DNA from 3 places in the Neobacillus sp. Soil_C_43 genome. Region 1 is predicted to be linked to each of the others. Evidence: riboswitches for the same ligand, from Rfam matches in the RefSeq annotation. Region 1 holds a riboswitch; each other region holds the start of a gene.
What was found. Region 1 has a riboswitch for cyclic di-GMP ahead of AC3A54_RS15860 (anti-repressor SinI family protein). Riboswitches for the same ligand answer to the same signal wherever they lie in the genome.

Region 1 (4,915 bases):
CATCTTCTTGTTTGTCCGGTTTGCACATACGATCGAGTAGAAAACCAGCAAACACCATAAACGCAATCGGAATTGAATAATTTAAAACATGAATCACAGTCATAGCATCAAACACCACCTTTTATTTTGAATATTAATAATATTTAGTATATTTATATGTTGTTTATATTATATGTTATCTGTCACATTTTAGACAAATTTCATTAACATAAATCCTTGTTGTTCAGCCGTCCCTTCAAATAGCAAAATGTTTTTCTATTTTTTAACAGGATTTTCAAGATTCGTATCGTAATAGTTATATGAGTAGGGAATATTATGAAATTTTGACTTGCTTAACAAAGGACCTTAAGGAGTGGATGCTAACAATGAACAAACAGGAAGCAATCATTTTTGATATTCTCTGTATTGGTGGAGCGAATGTAGACCGTAAAATTCAGGCGCTTAAACAGTTGGAGTATGGAACATCAAACCCAGCCATAAGCTCATTGTCACGGGGCGGAGTCGCAAGAAATATAGCAGAAAACTCAGGCCGGATAGGTCTCAAAACATCTCTGTTTGCTTATGTTGGCTCAGATCCTGAAGGAGAATGGCTACTAGAAAACACTAAAGACTTTGTGGAAGTAAGTCCTACACAAATCATACAAGGAAAATCTACCGGCACTTATACTGCCGTACTTGATCCATTAGGTGAAATGGAAATCGCACTAGCTGACATGGCTATATATGATGAAGTGAAAGAATCCATTTTTGAAGATATATGGACGTATATTGAACAATCAAAAATGATTTTATTAGACACAAACTTTCCAAAAACCATCATTCAACAAGTAATTACTGACTGTAAAAACTTCATGAAGCCTATTTGTATTGCTACAGTTTCCGCTCCGAAAACAGAAAAGCTTCCAGCATCCCTTGAGGGTGTAACCTGGCTAGTGGCCAACCATAAAGAGGCAGAGGCGTTATCCAACCTAGAAATCAAATCAGAAGGTGACTTCTACCAAGCAGCTGAAGTCATTTTGAAAAAAGGTGTGGAGAAAGTAGTTATTACTCGAGGTGAGAAGGGATTAATTTATTATACAAAGGCTGGCGAAGCGGGGGCTTTACTACCTCCGACTGTTCCGATTGTAGATGTAACGGGGGCTGGCGACTCACTCATTGCCGGAATTTTATTTGGCTATCTTAAGGGGCTGAATACCGAAGATTCATGTAAAATTGGTCTTTCCTGTTCATTGATTACCATAAATTCAAATGAAACGGTAAATCCCAAATTAAACCAGCAAACCTTACTTGAAACGTATCAGAAATACTTCAGTAAAGGGGTCACCAAGCGATGAACCAAGAATACCTGTCCTTTTCTGAGGAAGTACTTAAAGCCAAAAGAAAAGGTAAGCCCATTGTTGCACTTGAATCGACGATTATTTCACATGGGATGCCGTACCCTCAGAATGTAGAGACTGCAAGAGAAGTAGAAGAAATTATCCGGCAGAATGGGGCTGTACCAGCTACCATTGCCATCATTAATGGGAAAATCAAGATTGGTTTATCTGAAGAGGATTTAGAATTTTTAGGCACTAGTAAGGAAATCATGAAAGCAAGCCGGCGGGACCTCCCCTACTTAATCGCAGCACAAAAACATGGGGCCACAACGGTAGCAGCGACCATGATTTGTGCACAAATGGGTGGTATTAACGTGTTTGTGACAGGTGGTATTGGCGGTGTTCACCGCGGGGCAGAAGTAACAATGGATATTTCAGCTGACTTACAGGAATTAGCAAAAACAAATGTAGCAGTCGTTTGTGCTGGAGCAAAATCAATTCTTGATTTAGGGTTAACGTTGGAGTATTTAGAAACCAACGGAGTGCCCGTCATTGGTTATCAAACAGAGATTCTGCCAGCTTTTTATACGAGAACAAGTCCATATAAAGTGAATTTCCGAGTGGATTCCCCAGAAGAAGCGTCAGCATTAATGAAGGCTAAATGGGATTTAGGGTTACAAGGTGGGATCGTCATTGCCAATCCGATACCAGAACCCTATGCTATGGATGAAACTGTAATCAATAAGGTTATAGAACTTGCTTTAAACGAGGCCAAAAGTAGGGACATACATGGTAAAGAGGTCACACCTTTTCTCTTAAGCAGAGTAAAAGAGCTAACAGAAGGGTCAAGCCTAGAAGCAAATATTGCACTAGTGAAACATAATGCCAAAATAGGTGCTCTTATAGCAGCAGTAAAAGGCGATAAATAAGCATACATTTTAAAGGGAGGATTTGACCTAATTTCCTTCCTTTTTTAATTTCCTCTCCTAAAAATGGTAGTAAAAGGAATTTTTTGTAGAAAAATAGGATAATTTGTGTATAAAAATAGTTCGAAAATTATAAAAAAAAGACAAAAAACAACAACCTATTATAAAAGGACTAGATATAATGAACATATCATTTAGTATTAAGTCATTTTACCTAAACAAATAGTAGAAAAATGAAAAAATGTAATACTTAAGTTGCAGTCGAAACAGAAAAGGGCAAACCTGTTGAAAAGTAGGGACGCAAAGCCGAGGATCTAAGGCAGGCATTTCATGCTATGATGGCCGGGTTACCTGGAATACTATGTGTATTTTAGGGGGAGAAAAAATGATAATTGCAGAGAGAGACGTGGATGTAATTGATCAGGAATGGATGGCGCTCATATTAGAAGCAAAGGAACTTGGCTTATCTATTACAGATGTTCGTGAATTCCTTCTCCAAGATGGTCAAAAGAACTAACTTGGTACATATTAAAAAAGCATTCTACAGAAGAGGTTTCTTTTGTAGAATGCTTTTCTTCTTTATAGAAAAAAATTATTCGTTACTACTATTTTGATTTATTCTCCACTTATTAAATTCCAGGAAGTCACGAAATTGCTCTTTTGAAACACCAGATCCCATTGCTTCTTTAACTAAATTCATCCATTCACTGTCTAACTCATCCTTATTAATTTGCTCATGGATAAAATGTTCAACGGGTAAATTTAATACGGCTGCAATTTTCTCAAGAAATTGTATAGATGGATTTTTTTGCAGGTTTCTTTCAAGAGAGCTTAAATAAGACTTAGCGACGCCAGCTTGCTCTGCAAGTTCGGAAAGAGACATCCTCTTTTCTAAGCGAAATTTTTTTACGCGGTCACCAATCATTCCATTCACACACCTATTAAACATATTTATATGTTAATTCTACCAAAAAGAATGAAAAAGTACCATATTAAGAACAAAGGAATATGACAAAATAGTGAATATAATAAAATGATTATCCAAAAAAGCCCAATAATAACAAGTTCTTTTGAAAAATTGGCGGATTCGAGTTACTATTAATAGTGTTTCCAAAAGAGAATATAGTTTAATGCGAACCGTAAAGCATACTATACATAAAAATATTCAAAAAGGCAGGGAAAAGAATGATTGTCCTGAAATCACAACGTGAAATTGAAGCGATGAAAAAGGCTGGAGAAATCCTTGCGGCCTGTCATAAAGAAATTGCTAAATTAATTAAGCCAGGTGTAACTACTTGGGAAATTGACCAGTTTGTCAATAAATTCTTAAGCGAACACAAGGCCACACCCGAGCAAAAGGGATATAAAGGCTATGAATATGCAACATGCGCAAGTATCAATGATGAAATATGTCATGGCTTTCCAAGAAAAGAGCCCTTAAAAGAAGGAGATATTGTTACGATTGATATGGTAGTCAATTATAATGGTGCCTTAGCTGATTCTGCGTGGTCTTATGCGGTAGGAAATATTTCGAAAGAAACAGAGCATTTATTAAAAGTGACAAAGGAAGCATTATATAAAGGTATTGAGCAAGCGGTTGTAGGCAATCGAATCGGTGATATTGGTCATGCGATCCAAACCTATGTGGAAAGTGAAGGTTTATCGGTTGTAAGAGACTTTATTGGACACGGCATTGGTGCTGTGATTCATGAGAAACCGGATGTTCCTCATTATGGGCTGCCAGGAAAAGGGGCAAGAATTAAAGAGGGAATGGTCTTTACGATTGAGCCGATGGTAAATATCGGTCACTATCAAACGAAGATGGATACAAATGGCTGGACCGCCAGAACTGTAGACGGGAAATATTCAGCACAATATGAGCACACACTTGCCGTTTCTAAGAATGGCCCTGTCATCTTAACAGAGCAAAAATAAATGAGGTTGACTCCAAGGAGTCAACCTCTATTTATTATTTTTTTCGCAGACTTCCTAATTCTTCTACTAAAGCCTGCATTTCATTCGGACTGAAGGAGTTCTTTTTTTGTACCATTTCATAAATCTCTTTTAATTCTTCGTACATTTCTTCATCAAAGTGAGAAGGTTTAATAGCCCCTAGGTTTAATACCCTAAGCTTTTCTTTTATTTGTTCAATCATATATTCCACGTTTTCAATCGATTTTTCTGATAGATTCATTTCGGTCACCCTTTCCGAATTCATATATCTCATCTTTTCATGTTAAAAATGATCTGTCAATATAATCTTCTCTTAAATTCACACGATTAATCTCGTAAAAGAATGGGTATAAAAGAGTACGCGGACTTGCATAGGAAACAGAGATAACGCAAAATAAACGTAGGGAATCTTTGGCATTATTTTTTGAAAAAGATGAATGATAATAACTAGGATTAAGGAGAGTTTAAGATGACAAAGAAGAATCAATTTTGGAGGGGCATGCTGATCGGTGCAATCGCCGGTGGTGCCATAAGTTTATTAGATAAACAAACCCGTCAGGCGATGACGGAAAATGTCCTAAAAACTTCTAGAAAGGTATCCTATATTGCGAGAAACCCAGGTGAAATTGCTGATAAGGTGAAGGGAACGGCATCCAAGCTTAAGGAAACCTTTGAACAAGTGAGTGAGGATATTGCCTATATTACGGACAAAGTGGACGA
Region 2 (6,269 bases), on a different contig from region 1:
CAATTTGACTTCTGGATCATTAGTTTATTATTTTAACAATTTGATGATGTTTAATATGAATGAAAATAATCAAAATAATTTGGATTCAAAAAAGACGAATCGTAAATGGACCAAAAATGAAATTACCTTTATGTTTCAATATATTAAAGACCGGCAAGAAGAGGGTGCACTGAATATTACGGAGATATTAGAGGAGGCAGCACAACTGCTGAACCGAGGCTATCAATCTGTAAACTATAAATATTATTCCACATTAAAGTCGAATGAAAAAGAGTCAAAATTAAATCAAAATGCCCTTCAATTTACAACGATTAACGAAAATAACGTACCGGTAATCTCAATTGAAGCAATTAACGAGGTACCTACAGTTCCTCAAGCTACCTATCAAAATACTGAACAGAATACTGATTTGCTAGATATTTTGTCAGGGCTTATTACGAACGTACAACAACTTCCCGGTCTAAACCTAAATGAAATGTTGAGAGGGTTATACCAATTAACCAATATGGCACTTCAAAACCAGGAAGCTGTTCAACAAGTTGAGACAATGAAATCGACAATCAATCATGAAAAAGAAGCCCTTAAGGAAAAGCTAGTTAAGAGGGAACAGCAACTAAGACAAGAGAAAAAACGAAATGACGAATTACAGTTAGAAGTTTCTAAGCTTGCTAGAGAAATTACTGCATTTAATAAATTGGGGGATGCAGCTAAAATTCAAAACCTCAAATCGTATAATCAAAGACTTAACTATCTTATTGATGGGTTTGGAATTGTTCTCCAGGTCGGCAGCTAAGCAAATAAAAAAAAGATACTCCATTTTGAATTGGACTATCTTTTTTTTATTTGGCTGTGTTAAAGAACAGTGTTGATTTATACACCCTGTTGATTGAAGCGGAAGGCACGAAGACTCCTGTGGGAGTATGGTTCAGGGGAGACCCCGCAAGCGCTTTTTTGGCCGAGGAGGCTCGCCGAAACACCCACGGACCGCTTGTGCCTTAAGCGGAAATCAACAGGCAAGTTTAACAGACCCTTTTATTTATATTTTTTGTTATGTTTTTTTTCAAAGAACTTAACTATTACATAGTTTATCCGATAATCTTTTATAGACGAAAATGTGTGAATGAAAAAGGAGAAATAATTATGGGTCTAAATAATCCTTATCAAACTTATCAAAAACAAGCTGTCACAACTTCAAGACCAGAAGATCTTACCTTCTTGTTATATCAAGGAGTAGTCAAATTTATTCGATTATCTAAATCAGCTCTAAAAAATAACAACTTTGAAGATAGCAATAACTATAATTTAAGAGCACAGGATATTTTAAGTGAATTAATGATAACCTTAAAAAAAGAATATAGTGTAGCGGAACAATTACTTACTATGTATGATTATATGAAATCCCGGTTAATCGAAGCGAATCTTAATAAGAATTCGGAAATACTAGATGAAGTTGAAGGATTCGCTGTCGAATTATCGGATACCTGGTCAACTGCAATGAAACAAGCCAAAATAAAAAGCTAAGGTCTGAGATAAAAATGGAAGAAATACTAAAAAGTATTTATGAAGTAACACTAGAGATGTGCAGTTCCTTAAAAGAAGAAAATTATGAGGAATTTGAAAAACTACTTAATGACAGACAGGCATTAATGAGTAGAGTGGATGCGCAAAAAAACCACGAAAAGAATTATGTATATACTTCAAATGAGCAGCAATTGTTAAAAGACACTTACTTGTTAGATCAACAAATGGCACCTCTATTAGATGAAAATCTCAAAGAAACAAAAAACCTTATTAATCAGCAAAAGAAGCAAAAACTTGTCTCTCAACAATATAGGACTTATAGTAAGCAAACAAATGGAATTTTTTTAGATTCTAAAAGGTAAAAAAGTCATAGATCGAGTCATAAAAATTTGAATAAATGACAATTTATGACATGATTCTTAATAAATCTACGTAATATTCTATAATTTAGGACTAAATACCCAGTAGATTCGACAAAAATGGGAAAATGGTCGGATATTCGATATTGTTAAAACATTCTATTATTTGATTAGAGATTATTTAGATACTAAAAACATTGAATCTCGATCAAGGCAAAACTGATGAAAATCAGTGGCGCAAAGCTAAAGGGGCTAAGGAGAAAATCACTATGCCAGCCAGCTGCCAAAAGATAGGGTGTTTTACCTAGGTATAAAATGTCTACAAAGGTATAGGACTTCTATACCCAACTGAAAGATATTTTTGTCTGTTAACCCCCCTTCAAAAAGGCGGGGTTATTTTTATATTCTTTAACATTCAGTTAAGGAGAGGAAAAAAGAATGTTCCTGCAACAAATTAAAACAGACGAACGTGCTAATAGTAAGATTTTAAATTTAATGGAATTTAAAAAGAAGAAACCATTTTTCAAGCATCCAATTAAAATAACGCTTGGATACCCAATCAATCGGTCCTACTTTATTGTGAAAAATGTAGTTTATATGGGGAAACAAATTCTGGCAATGAAACAAGAACATGATACCAATACGATTGTCCTAGTTGAAGGGAAAATTGAAAATGGTCAGCTAACATGCATTTCAATGCTTACGGAAGAATGTTTAGGTGATGTAAGCAAGATTTTAGAAGGTGCAATTTAATGCAATCGTATTTAAAATGTTGTCAAGTTTGACACATACTTGTGCGTGACCACGGATGCATTAATCGTAGTCACGCTTCTTTTTCGCTATGGACTTAGCAGAATATAAAAATGAAGAAGAAAGGAGCTTTCCATTGAAAATAGGTGATGATTGGTTTACCAAAACTATGTTAACTAGTACATTGTCCCGTAATGAAAAATTAACTTCACAAATGGGGACGACTAATTCTGAATTTGCAAACCTTTTTACATCGGTTTTAAATGAAATGATGAATGGCGATGCACCATCTTCCATCCAACCCACGTTTCCTTCCTTTATAGAAAACATGACCTTTACCAATGAAAATTCAAATATGGGAATGGATTCGTTTGCGGCTAACTCAGGAGAATCTTTACGATTTCAATCCATAAGTGCTGAAAAAATTAATCAAGGGCTTGGCGGAAAATTGCAAGGGATGGGACAAACATTTATTCAAGCTGGACAAAGATATAATGTTGATCCAGCATTATTGGCAGCGATTGCTCAACATGAAACGGGTAATGGAACATCAAAAGCAGCCAATGTTAAAAATAACATCGCTGGAATGATGGGGAAAAATGGGTTAAGATCCTATTCCTCTATTGAAGAAAGCATTATGGATATGGCTCGAAATATAAGTAAGAATTATCTTGGAATGGGGCTAACAAGCATAACTAAAATTGCTGGAAAATATGCCCCTGTTGGTGCAGAGAATGACCCTACTAATCTGAATAATCATTGGGTTACAGGCGTGAGTAAGTTTTTTGGCCAGTTAAAAGCTTGATATTCAAATAATGTTCCTATAACACACTTTTACTATGTAAAAAAAGTGTAGATTTAAATACCTTTTTTATAGTATATTGATGATTGAATGTTAATAATTTTGTTGATATTTATCGAAAAATGTCAAAGTTTTATAGGTGGAAAGGAGGAGGAGAAAGTTGACTAATATTAACCTCCTACAAAAGGCATTAGATGCTTCTAGTTTACGCCAACAGGTGATTTCTAATAATATATCAAATGCTGAAACACCTGGATATAAAGCCAAACAAGTAGTTTTTGAGGATATATTGAAAAAACACTTAACTAATCAAACAAATTTTGAAGGAAATCGTTCCGATGCCCGCCATTTGGTCATTGGAAGACCATCCATTATTCCTTCACCAAGCGTTGTTGAGAATACGAACACCGTCATGCAAAACAGCGGGAACAACGTAGATATTGATGAAGAAATGACTCGCATGGGAAAAAATTCACTCTGGTATTATACACTTACGGAACAAATTAACAGTGAATTTCAACAATTATCAATAGCGATTAAAGGAAGGAGTTAAAGAACATGTTCGATTCGTTAAATATTAGTGCATCTGCCTTGACCGCACAACGTCTACGAATGGATGTTGTCTCTTCCAATATTGCGAATGCAGAATCGACAAGAGGAACTTTTGTAAATGGAAAATGGGAACCCTACCGACGAAAAATGGTGATGATGGAACCAAGAGAGAAATCATTTAATCAAGTTTTACAAGGGGCAATGGAAAAACAATCACAATCCCAACTCCAAGGAGTTAGAGTTTCAGGCATAGTTAATGAAAAGACACCATTCAAAATGGTTTTTGACCCATCAAATCCTGATGCGAATGCGGATGGCTATGTCATGATGCCAAATGTTGACCTTTCAAAGGAAATGATAGATTTATTGGCTGCCTCAAGAGCATATGAAGCGAATGTCACTTCATTTAATACTGGAAAATCAATGATGTTAAAGGCTTTAGAAATAGGCCGTTAGGGGGAAACATAAATGAACGTTTCTGGTATAAATAGTGGACTAATCAAAATTAATCAAAATCCTATTCAAAATGTGGAATCAAGTTCGACTCCAAACACGTTTTCGGGCGTACTTAAAGGGTACCTGGAAAACGTCGATACAACAGTAAAGCAAGCCTCTGATTTAACCGTCAAAGCTGCGGCAGGGGAAATTGATAATATACATGATGTAACCATTGCATCACAAAAGGCGAAGGTTGCTTTAGAACTAACCGTTACTATTAGGGACAAGGCAGTAGAGGCTTACCAAGAAATGATGCGGATGCAATTTTAAAGAATGATAGAAAGCTAGGCAGGGTGAGAAATGAATCGATCATGGATAGATCAACTTAAACATACAGGAGAGCTATTTGGCAGTTGGTGGAACTCCAAAAGTTCAAAACAAAAAGGACTCATCATAGGGACATTTTTATTTCTTTTAGTTGCCCTTTCTACCTTTATCTTCTTTGCGTCACGACCTCAATATGTACCATTATACACAGGTCAATTATCCCAAAGGGAAGTTGGAGACATAAAAGCAGAATTGGACAAGGAAGGCTACACAGAGTATAAACTTTCCGACACGGGAACAAGTATAGAAGTGCCAAAAAAAGATGCACCAGATCTATTAGTTAGTCTTGCCTCTCAAGGGTATCCAAAAGACAACAAAATTAACTACGATATTTTTGGTCAAAATCTTTCTTTTGGAGCAACTGACAGACAGTACGATATTCTTGAACGTGAAGCGATGCAAAATCAAGTAGCTGAAGTGATTAAACATGTGGCTGGAATTAAAAATGCGGAGGTCATTGTGACCTTACCTGAAAATTCAGTGTTCATTCAACAAGGAGATGAACAAAAAGCAAGTGCTTCAGTAATGGTAGAAGTGGAACCGGGTGAAAAACTAAGTTCCCAACAAATAAAGGCTTTATATACGCTAGTTTCCCGCAGTGTCCCTAACTTGCCGGTAGAAAACATCACTATTATGAATCAGTATAGCGAGACATTGGCACTGGCGGATCCTGAAGATGATGACCAAGCTTTGGATAAATATGATGAACAACGCAAGGTGCAGCAAGATGTTGAACGGGATATTCAGCAAGATCTTCATAGTTTATTAGGTAACATACTTGGAACGGATAAAGTATTCGTTCACACGTTTGTAAAGATGAATTTTGATAAAGTCAAAACAGAAGAAAAATTAGTTAAGCCTACCGATGATAATAATAACGGAATTGCAATCAGTTCAGAAAAAACCTCCAAGTCTTACAATGGAACGGGTTCAAATCCTGGCGGGGTAGTTGGAACAGGTGAAACCGATGTTCCTGGTTATGTTGGGACTAATTCAGGTGGCGATAGCAATTATGAAGAGTCTGAAAATAGGGTCAATTATGAGGTTAATAGAATCAATAACGAAATCATAAAAAGTCCGTATCAAATAGAGGATATTACTATCAATGTTGGTGTAGAGCCGGATTCTGCTAAAGCCAATACATTATCAAAAGCCACACAAGATAATATCAGAAATATTGTGGCTAATACGGTACGTACGGCACTGGGGCATCCAAATTTAAGCCAAAAAGAAATTGATCAGCGGATCACTGTTTTTCCTCATTCATTTGCAAAGAATACTGCTGTGGAAAGTGCATCTGCACAAAATTGGCTGTTAATCGGCGCTTCAGTTGCTGGAGGACTCCTATTACTTGGAGGACTAACATGGATGTTATTACGTAGAAGAAAACAGAAACAAGAGGAAATGGAAGAAGAACTTGATTTATCTACATCAGGACCAGTTAAAGAAGCGGATTATTT
Region 3 (6,269 bases), on a different contig from region 1:
AAAAATTGTCGGCCAACTTTCCGCGAGTTCCCACCCTATTCCACAAAATAGTAGTTATTTCTCACTGATCGACTTCTTTCATTCTTCCTCCCCTATATCCGATACTAATCAAACGATTAGTTAATAAAAGGGGAAAACCTTGAAAATAGTGGGGTCTTGCTTAGAATTCTTAAAAAAAAATGTCGACTACTGTCTCTTAGTTTTCTATTTCCTTTTATAAAAATGAACTCAAAGTGGTAATGGTAACAATTTTTAAGCAAGGACCGGGAATGGTCACTATTGCTTATCCACTCTCGATGCCCTAGATAAGAATTTACCTAAAGCGCATCACTAATACTTACGTTTATTTCATCCCTTTTGAAATTATATTTTAAACCAAAAAACCACCAGAACCGTCCCCTTGGTTCCCTGGTCCCGAGTAAAAAAATAAGGGTGAGCCAAAAATGGCACACCCAAGCATAAACTATTAATTTCCCTTACCTTTATTGCCCTTACCAGGATCTTCTTTTTCTTTTTCTTTTTCTTTATCTTTATCTTTATCTTTATCTTCTTTTTCTTCAGCCTTAGCTTCTTCTTTTTGTTTTTCTTCGGCTTTTTTAGCTTCTTCTTTTTGTTTTTCTTCAGCTTTTTTGGCTTCTTCCTTTTGCTTTTCTTCCGCTTTTTTCGCTGCTTCTTGTTGCTTTTCTTCAGCCTTTTTCGTTGCTTCTTGTTGTTTTTCTTGTGCCTGCTTTACAGCTTCAGTTTGTTTATCTTCCACTTTTTTAACCGCCGCTGTTTCTTGCCCTTTTTTAGCTTCCTCTTTACCAGCTTCTTCTGTCTCTTCAGCTGCCTCCGTACTTACTTCCTCAACGTCGCCAGCTACTTCTTCTTCAACCTTATCCTTTTTCTTGCCTAATTCCTCCTGAAGCTTTTTCTTCTCACGATCAGCCTTCTCAGCAGAAATGCTTCCATCAGTTAATTTTCCTTCAATATCACTCATTTTTTCAGCAAACTTAGAATCTAACTCTTCAAGCCTGCTCATCTTCTTTTGAAGTTTTTCGAAAGTCTTTTGAACGTTTTTCATGATCGCTTGTTGAGCTTTTGGATTTTCAACCTTTTCTAAAGCGAGTAATAGCGCATCTATGTTATTAGCAAGCTTACTTTCTACTACATCTGTATCCTTTTGTTCAGTAGTACCTTCCGTTTCCTCTGAAGACTCTGTAGAATCTGGTAAATTTTCACCAGCAAGCTCCTGCGTGGCAATCGCATCTTTTAAAAGCTGTTCTGCTTCTTCAGTTTTTCCTTCTGCTAGTAGAACATTTGCTTCTTTAATACGTTCAGCTGCAAAATCAGCTAATAATTGAGCTTCCTCATAGTCATCAAAAGTAAACGCAAGGCGAATCTTTTCTGTCATTACTTTAACAAAATAGAAAAAGTCACCAGGGACAAGGGATGGACTTTCTTCTTGAGTTACATCGGTACTTTCATCTGCTGGTGTTTCTTCTGTAACGGCGTCGTCGGTACTTTCAGTCGCTCCATCTGTAGCTGTTCCCTCTGTTGCCTCTTCCTGATCGGCAGGATCCGTAGTTTCATCTGTTACGGTTGAATCGGTTACAGGATCCGTAGTTCCTTGTTGAACTGTATCTCCTGCTGCAGGATCAACCTGAACCTCATTCTCATCCGCAAATGCTTGTCCACCTCCCATAGAGAAAGTGAATCCTGCCGTTAGAACAGTGGTGGCAAGTACATTGCGGAACTTCCTGGTGAATAAAACTTCTTTTTTTGGCATAAAAAAATCCTCCTAAACTAGTTTTGTAAAGGAAGAATGCAGAAATAGCCCAATATAAAAATTGAGTTTTTTCCATTCTTCACTTGGTAGCCCAGCCATCATAGTAAAAATACCGTAGACCTGTGGCTTTGCGTCTCTACTTTTCAATAGATTTGCCTTTTTCAAATGAGAACAAAATAACTCAATTTATTTGTTCAGCATTATTTAATTTAAATATATATTAAAAATAAGGAATTGTATATCTTTTTTACTATGCAAAACATACACTTCCACATGATAGATTGTGAGTAAATCCCTATATTACAGATCTTAATCTGGATCCATCTAATTATATGCAAGAAACAAGGAGTAGCTATTCTCTAGCAAGATTACGGTCAAATCCTCTGAAATCTTCGGCCGCAAAAACAATACCATGACCTTCTATAATTTACCTCCTATTTTCCTGTTTCCTGATTTATACTAATCTCTTCAAAATCATTTAATTTCTCCTTAATATAGTTATATATCCTTTTCATGGGCTGTACTAATGGAGGAATAACAACAACTATGATTGATCCAAGATGTAGCTTTAGCTGAAAATAATGAGAAAGAGCTCTGTGCAGACAGAGCTCTTTCCTGTTAGAATAATTTCTTTAACCGTTATTTTGTTAGCCTCTTTCTCGGTTGATTCCCCATTTTGATCCAAAAACTATTATCATTGTTATCAATAAAAAATCGAATATTAAAAAGCCTCAAAGGTGTCCAAACTTCTCGAAATGAATAATACGGCATACTTATTACCTACTCATCATTAAATTTAGTAAGACTTTTTCCCTATTAAATCTATAATACATAATTTTCAAAAAACAGTATACGAAAATTCCCTTGAATCTTCTTATTCTAGAACAAAATGTCAAGAAATGGACAAATTTCTCCCTTTATGAAAATGAACTCGAGGTTGTTATTGCGACTATTGTTATGTAAGGACCTTAACTAGTCACCATTGCTCTATCCACTCCCAATTCCCTCAATTTAAACAAAATTCATCACTTTCCCCTATATGTTTTACTATTCAAACGTTTAATTGGAACTGCTAGAATCCGCAAGAATAAAGACTTTCTCCTAGATATCAGATAAAAACTTTGTCGCAGATATAACAGAACTCCCCCCTATCCTTCCCTTAAAAAGAACAATTTTCATGAGAAATGCCTTCTTTCGTCTCTCTACCCCCTTATTCGATACTAATCAGACGATTAATTAACACAGGGGTAAAACCAACTAAATAAAGGACTCTTGGTATAAAATCATTGAGAAGAATGTCGAGGTCTGAAAGCTTCTTTTATGGAAAGGTACTTAATGGAGTGACTGAACCTCTGTCTCCCAGCTTGAAGTCGATCACCCTTACTAACAAAATTGACATAATATCTTCCACAAAGAGATTGATTTATAATAAAAAAGGCCTAATTTGAAAAAATTGTAAAATACTTTCGGACCATATATAATAGTTAAATTAATATACTTCTTGGGGGATTTATCTGATGAAAACTGAAAAAAAGAAGAGAAAATGGCTTAAGGTAACGGGAATTATCTTACTAATTCTCTTTATCGGTGTTGGAGTTTACGCTTATTCTGTCTATCACTCTCTTAAAAATGCGGTAGAAACCATGCACCAACCAATTGAGCGTAAACAATCGGAAAAACGTCAGGAGCCTGTTGAGTTATCGAAGAAGGATCCTTTCTCTGTATTAATGTTAGGAGTAGATGAACGCAAAGGTGATCGTGGTCGTTCAGACTCGATTATTGTGTTAACTGTTAATCCGAACAATCATTCTGTTAAGATGCTAAGTATTCCACGTGATACTAGAACGGAGATCGTTGGAAAAGGGAAAGAGGATAAGATTAACCATGCGTATGCCTTTGGTGGAGTTCCAATGGCCATGGATACAGTAGAAAACTTCCTTGATATCCCAATTGATTATTATGTACAAATTAATATGGAAGGTTTTAAAGATATTGTCGATGCGGTTGGAGGAGTAACCGTTCAAAATGATTTACAATTTACTTCTGGTGGATATGAGTTTCCTAAAGGTGAATTAAAGTTAAATGGTGCGAAAGCATTAAGCTATTCAAGAATGAGACATGAGGATCCAAGAGGTGACTTTGGTCGACAAATGCGACAACGCCAAATTATTCAAGCAGTAATAAAGGAAGGCGCAAGCTTGTCGAGCTTAACTAATTATTCAAATATATTCAAAGCACTTGGGAACAATGTAAAAACAAATCTTACTTTTGAACAAATGTTAAATATCCAAAAGTATTATAAAGACGCAGCAAAAGACATTCAGCAAATGGAAATAAAGGAACAAGGAACTAAAATCAATAAAATTTATTATGGAATTGTATCTACAGAGGAAAAACAGCGAGTACAGAGTGTTTTGAAGAAACAATTAGAGATAGAATAATAAATCACAGGAATAAACCACAGGGGCGGTTCTCGTGGCACAAAAAAATCTTTGATGAAGAAAAAAGCAGCAGATCCGTCCCCTTGGTCTCCGGTCTCCGAGGATTTCTCCTTTTCTACAGGAATACTTTTATGTATAATGGAAATATAATAAATAAGAGAAGTGCGCTAACACTTCTCCCAGCAACCTCAACCGTCAGGGTGGTGGTTGTCAAAAAGCTTATTGTTTGTCTTGAGAACCACCCTTTTGCTTACGACGGCGTAGGGCGGTTTTCTTGTTTTCTAGAACGTTTTTCCGAAAGAAATAAGCGCTCAATTCACGCACAACTCCCTTCAGAACTTCTCTTAGAATTTCAAGAAATGTTTCCATGATTATCACCTCCTTTCCTAAAACAGAAAGAAGATTAACAACCAACCACCCCAACAATATTCAGCTGCAATTTCATTCTATCACTATCCACAACTCTAAAAACCTATCAATCTTCGACAAAATTCGAGGCGAAACCACTGGGACAGTTCTTGTGGCACAAAAAAATCTTTGATGAAGAAAAAAGCCAGCAGAACCGTCCCCCTGACAACCTTCCCCTGGAAACCTTTGGCAATTTATCTTTTAATCCCTTTTACCGTTAAGCACTCTTCTTCCGGCTTCATTTTCACCTGTTTCCATGTTTTTTCACCAACTTTACGAAATTGAGCGATTTCGATGTCTGTTCCATTTGTTAGTGTAAAGAATATAAAATGATAATCAAAGCCATCGGTACCGTGAAAATAAATATGCTTAACATACCCATTTTTTATCGTTGGGTATCTTTTCTGTATCAACTTGCACCAATATCCATATTTAATATCAATAACTGCTTCTGCATCATGCTGCCAAAGATGGTACGGTGCGCATAGAAAATCCTCCGGAAACTGCTGCAAATCTGCAATCCGATACCCTTCTTGTCCGTGAACAAGCTGAATAAATCCGTAAGAATAACCAAAATACTCCGCACTTTTACCCTTAAACCCTTCAATTGTTTCAATCTCATAAAAAAAACGTATACCTCGTTTTCCATCAGGCACCCGACAAAGCTTGATCAAACTCGTATGCCCAATCCCAGCAAACGAACGAAAATAGTCTTCATAGGTTAACGTTTTTTGATATTCCTTAGATAAAAAATTGTAAGCCAGTGGAAATGGAGTCCGTGCATGACCAACCGTTCCGCAGCTTCGCCCTCCCAAGTTTTCAGCTTCACGCAAAATACTAAAATAATTGAGAAGAGTATCTTCAGGGGTTTTAGTCCATTCTGCTGGTATCTGAATTTGGTCGTGTGCTTTTTCAACATACGGTTGCAAGAACTCCGAAGTGGTAAATCTTAAATTTAAAGCCAGTAAACTAGATGGACGAAAATATTTCTGATGATAGGTAGCTGGGTCCACTTGATTCCGTAGTAACACATTCATCACCCCACCTTCAGTTTATGGCCATATGAATATTAGGTGAATGACCCATGTATCTCTTCTCATCATCACTTCCACAAAGGGACGGCTCCCCTGGCTCATATAAATTTCTTGAAGAAAAAAGCCTCCAGAACCGTCCCCACGGTCCAAATTCATATCAAAACGGTTCAAATTTGCAAAAATCAGCATCAAATTTGTTTTTTGAGGCCAAAAGAGACTCTTTTCCTTCTCTTTTCCCTTTCAAAAATGAAAAAGCTCTATTCGATTAAAGCCTTTATTCTCGGTATCTTTAAGCTACCTAGGAATAAATTGGAAGCATGCTGTCCCGAAAGGATCCAGCAATGGATAGCTTTAATCAGTTAGTCGAGCAGTATAACCCCATGATTCATAAAATCATGCACTCTCTTCATCTTTACCGTAACCAGGATGAATTCTATCAAGCAGCATTAATTGCCCTCTGGGAGGCAGACAATCGCTTTAACCCAGAAAAAGGAAGCTTCACCAACTATGCGTACACCTATATTAAAGGGAAACTCCTAATGGAGCTGACCCAAAAAAATAAGGATGAGACAATGGTCACTTATCCCAAAGAAGAGTATTGGGAAACCGTACAAGACC

Region 2: another riboswitch for cyclic di-GMP. It lies ahead of AC3A54_RS06660 (hypothetical protein); the one in region 1 lies ahead of AC3A54_RS15860 (anti-repressor SinI family protein).
Region 3: another riboswitch for cyclic di-GMP. It lies ahead of AC3A54_RS19475 (DUF5667 domain-containing protein); the one in region 1 lies ahead of AC3A54_RS15860 (anti-repressor SinI family protein).

The regions. Positions count from the first base shown of each region.
Region 1 covers NZ_JBDGJV010000011.1:167,110-172,024, reverse strand. The annotation lists gene AC3A54_RS15875 (hypothetical protein) at 1-103, opposite strand, end outside; gene AC3A54_RS15870 (carbohydrate kinase family protein) at 366-1,334, shown strand; gene AC3A54_RS15865 (pseudouridine-5'-phosphate glycosidase) at 1,331-2,245, shown strand; cyclic di-GMP riboswitch class I at 2,508-2,597, shown strand; gene AC3A54_RS15860 (anti-repressor SinI family protein) at 2,628-2,759, shown strand; gene AC3A54_RS15855 (helix-turn-helix domain-containing protein) at 2,835-3,167, opposite strand; gene map (type I methionyl aminopeptidase) at 3,428-4,177, shown strand; gene AC3A54_RS15845 (DUF1128 domain-containing protein) at 4,212-4,436, opposite strand; gene AC3A54_RS15840 (YtxH domain-containing protein) at 4,665-4,915, shown strand, end outside.
Region 2 covers NZ_JBDGJV010000003.1:67,378-73,646, reverse strand. The annotation lists gene AC3A54_RS06675 (hypothetical protein) at 1-793, shown strand, start outside; gene fliS (flagellar export chaperone FliS) at 1,141-1,521, shown strand; gene fliT (flagellar protein FliT) at 1,536-1,883, shown strand; cyclic di-GMP riboswitch class I at 2,083-2,168, shown strand; gene AC3A54_RS06660 (hypothetical protein) at 2,319-2,633, shown strand; gene AC3A54_RS06655 (glucosaminidase domain-containing protein) at 2,767-3,435, shown strand; gene flgB (flagellar basal body rod protein FlgB) at 3,593-3,985, shown strand; gene flgC (flagellar basal body rod protein FlgC) at 3,991-4,440, shown strand; gene fliE (flagellar hook-basal body complex protein FliE) at 4,453-4,752, shown strand; gene fliF (flagellar basal-body MS-ring/collar protein FliF) at 4,783-6,269, shown strand, end outside.
Region 3 covers NZ_JBDGJV010000016.1:83,708-89,976, reverse strand. The annotation lists gene AC3A54_RS19475 (DUF5667 domain-containing protein) at 467-1,768, opposite strand; cyclic di-GMP riboswitch class I at 1,851-1,935, opposite strand; gene tagU (polyisoprenyl-teichoic acid--peptidoglycan teichoic acid transferase TagU) at 3,286-4,209, shown strand; gene AC3A54_RS19465 (hypothetical protein) at 4,429-4,578, opposite strand; gene AC3A54_RS19460 (hypothetical protein) at 4,812-5,654, opposite strand; gene AC3A54_RS19455 (sigma-70 family RNA polymerase sigma factor) at 5,969-6,269, shown strand, end outside.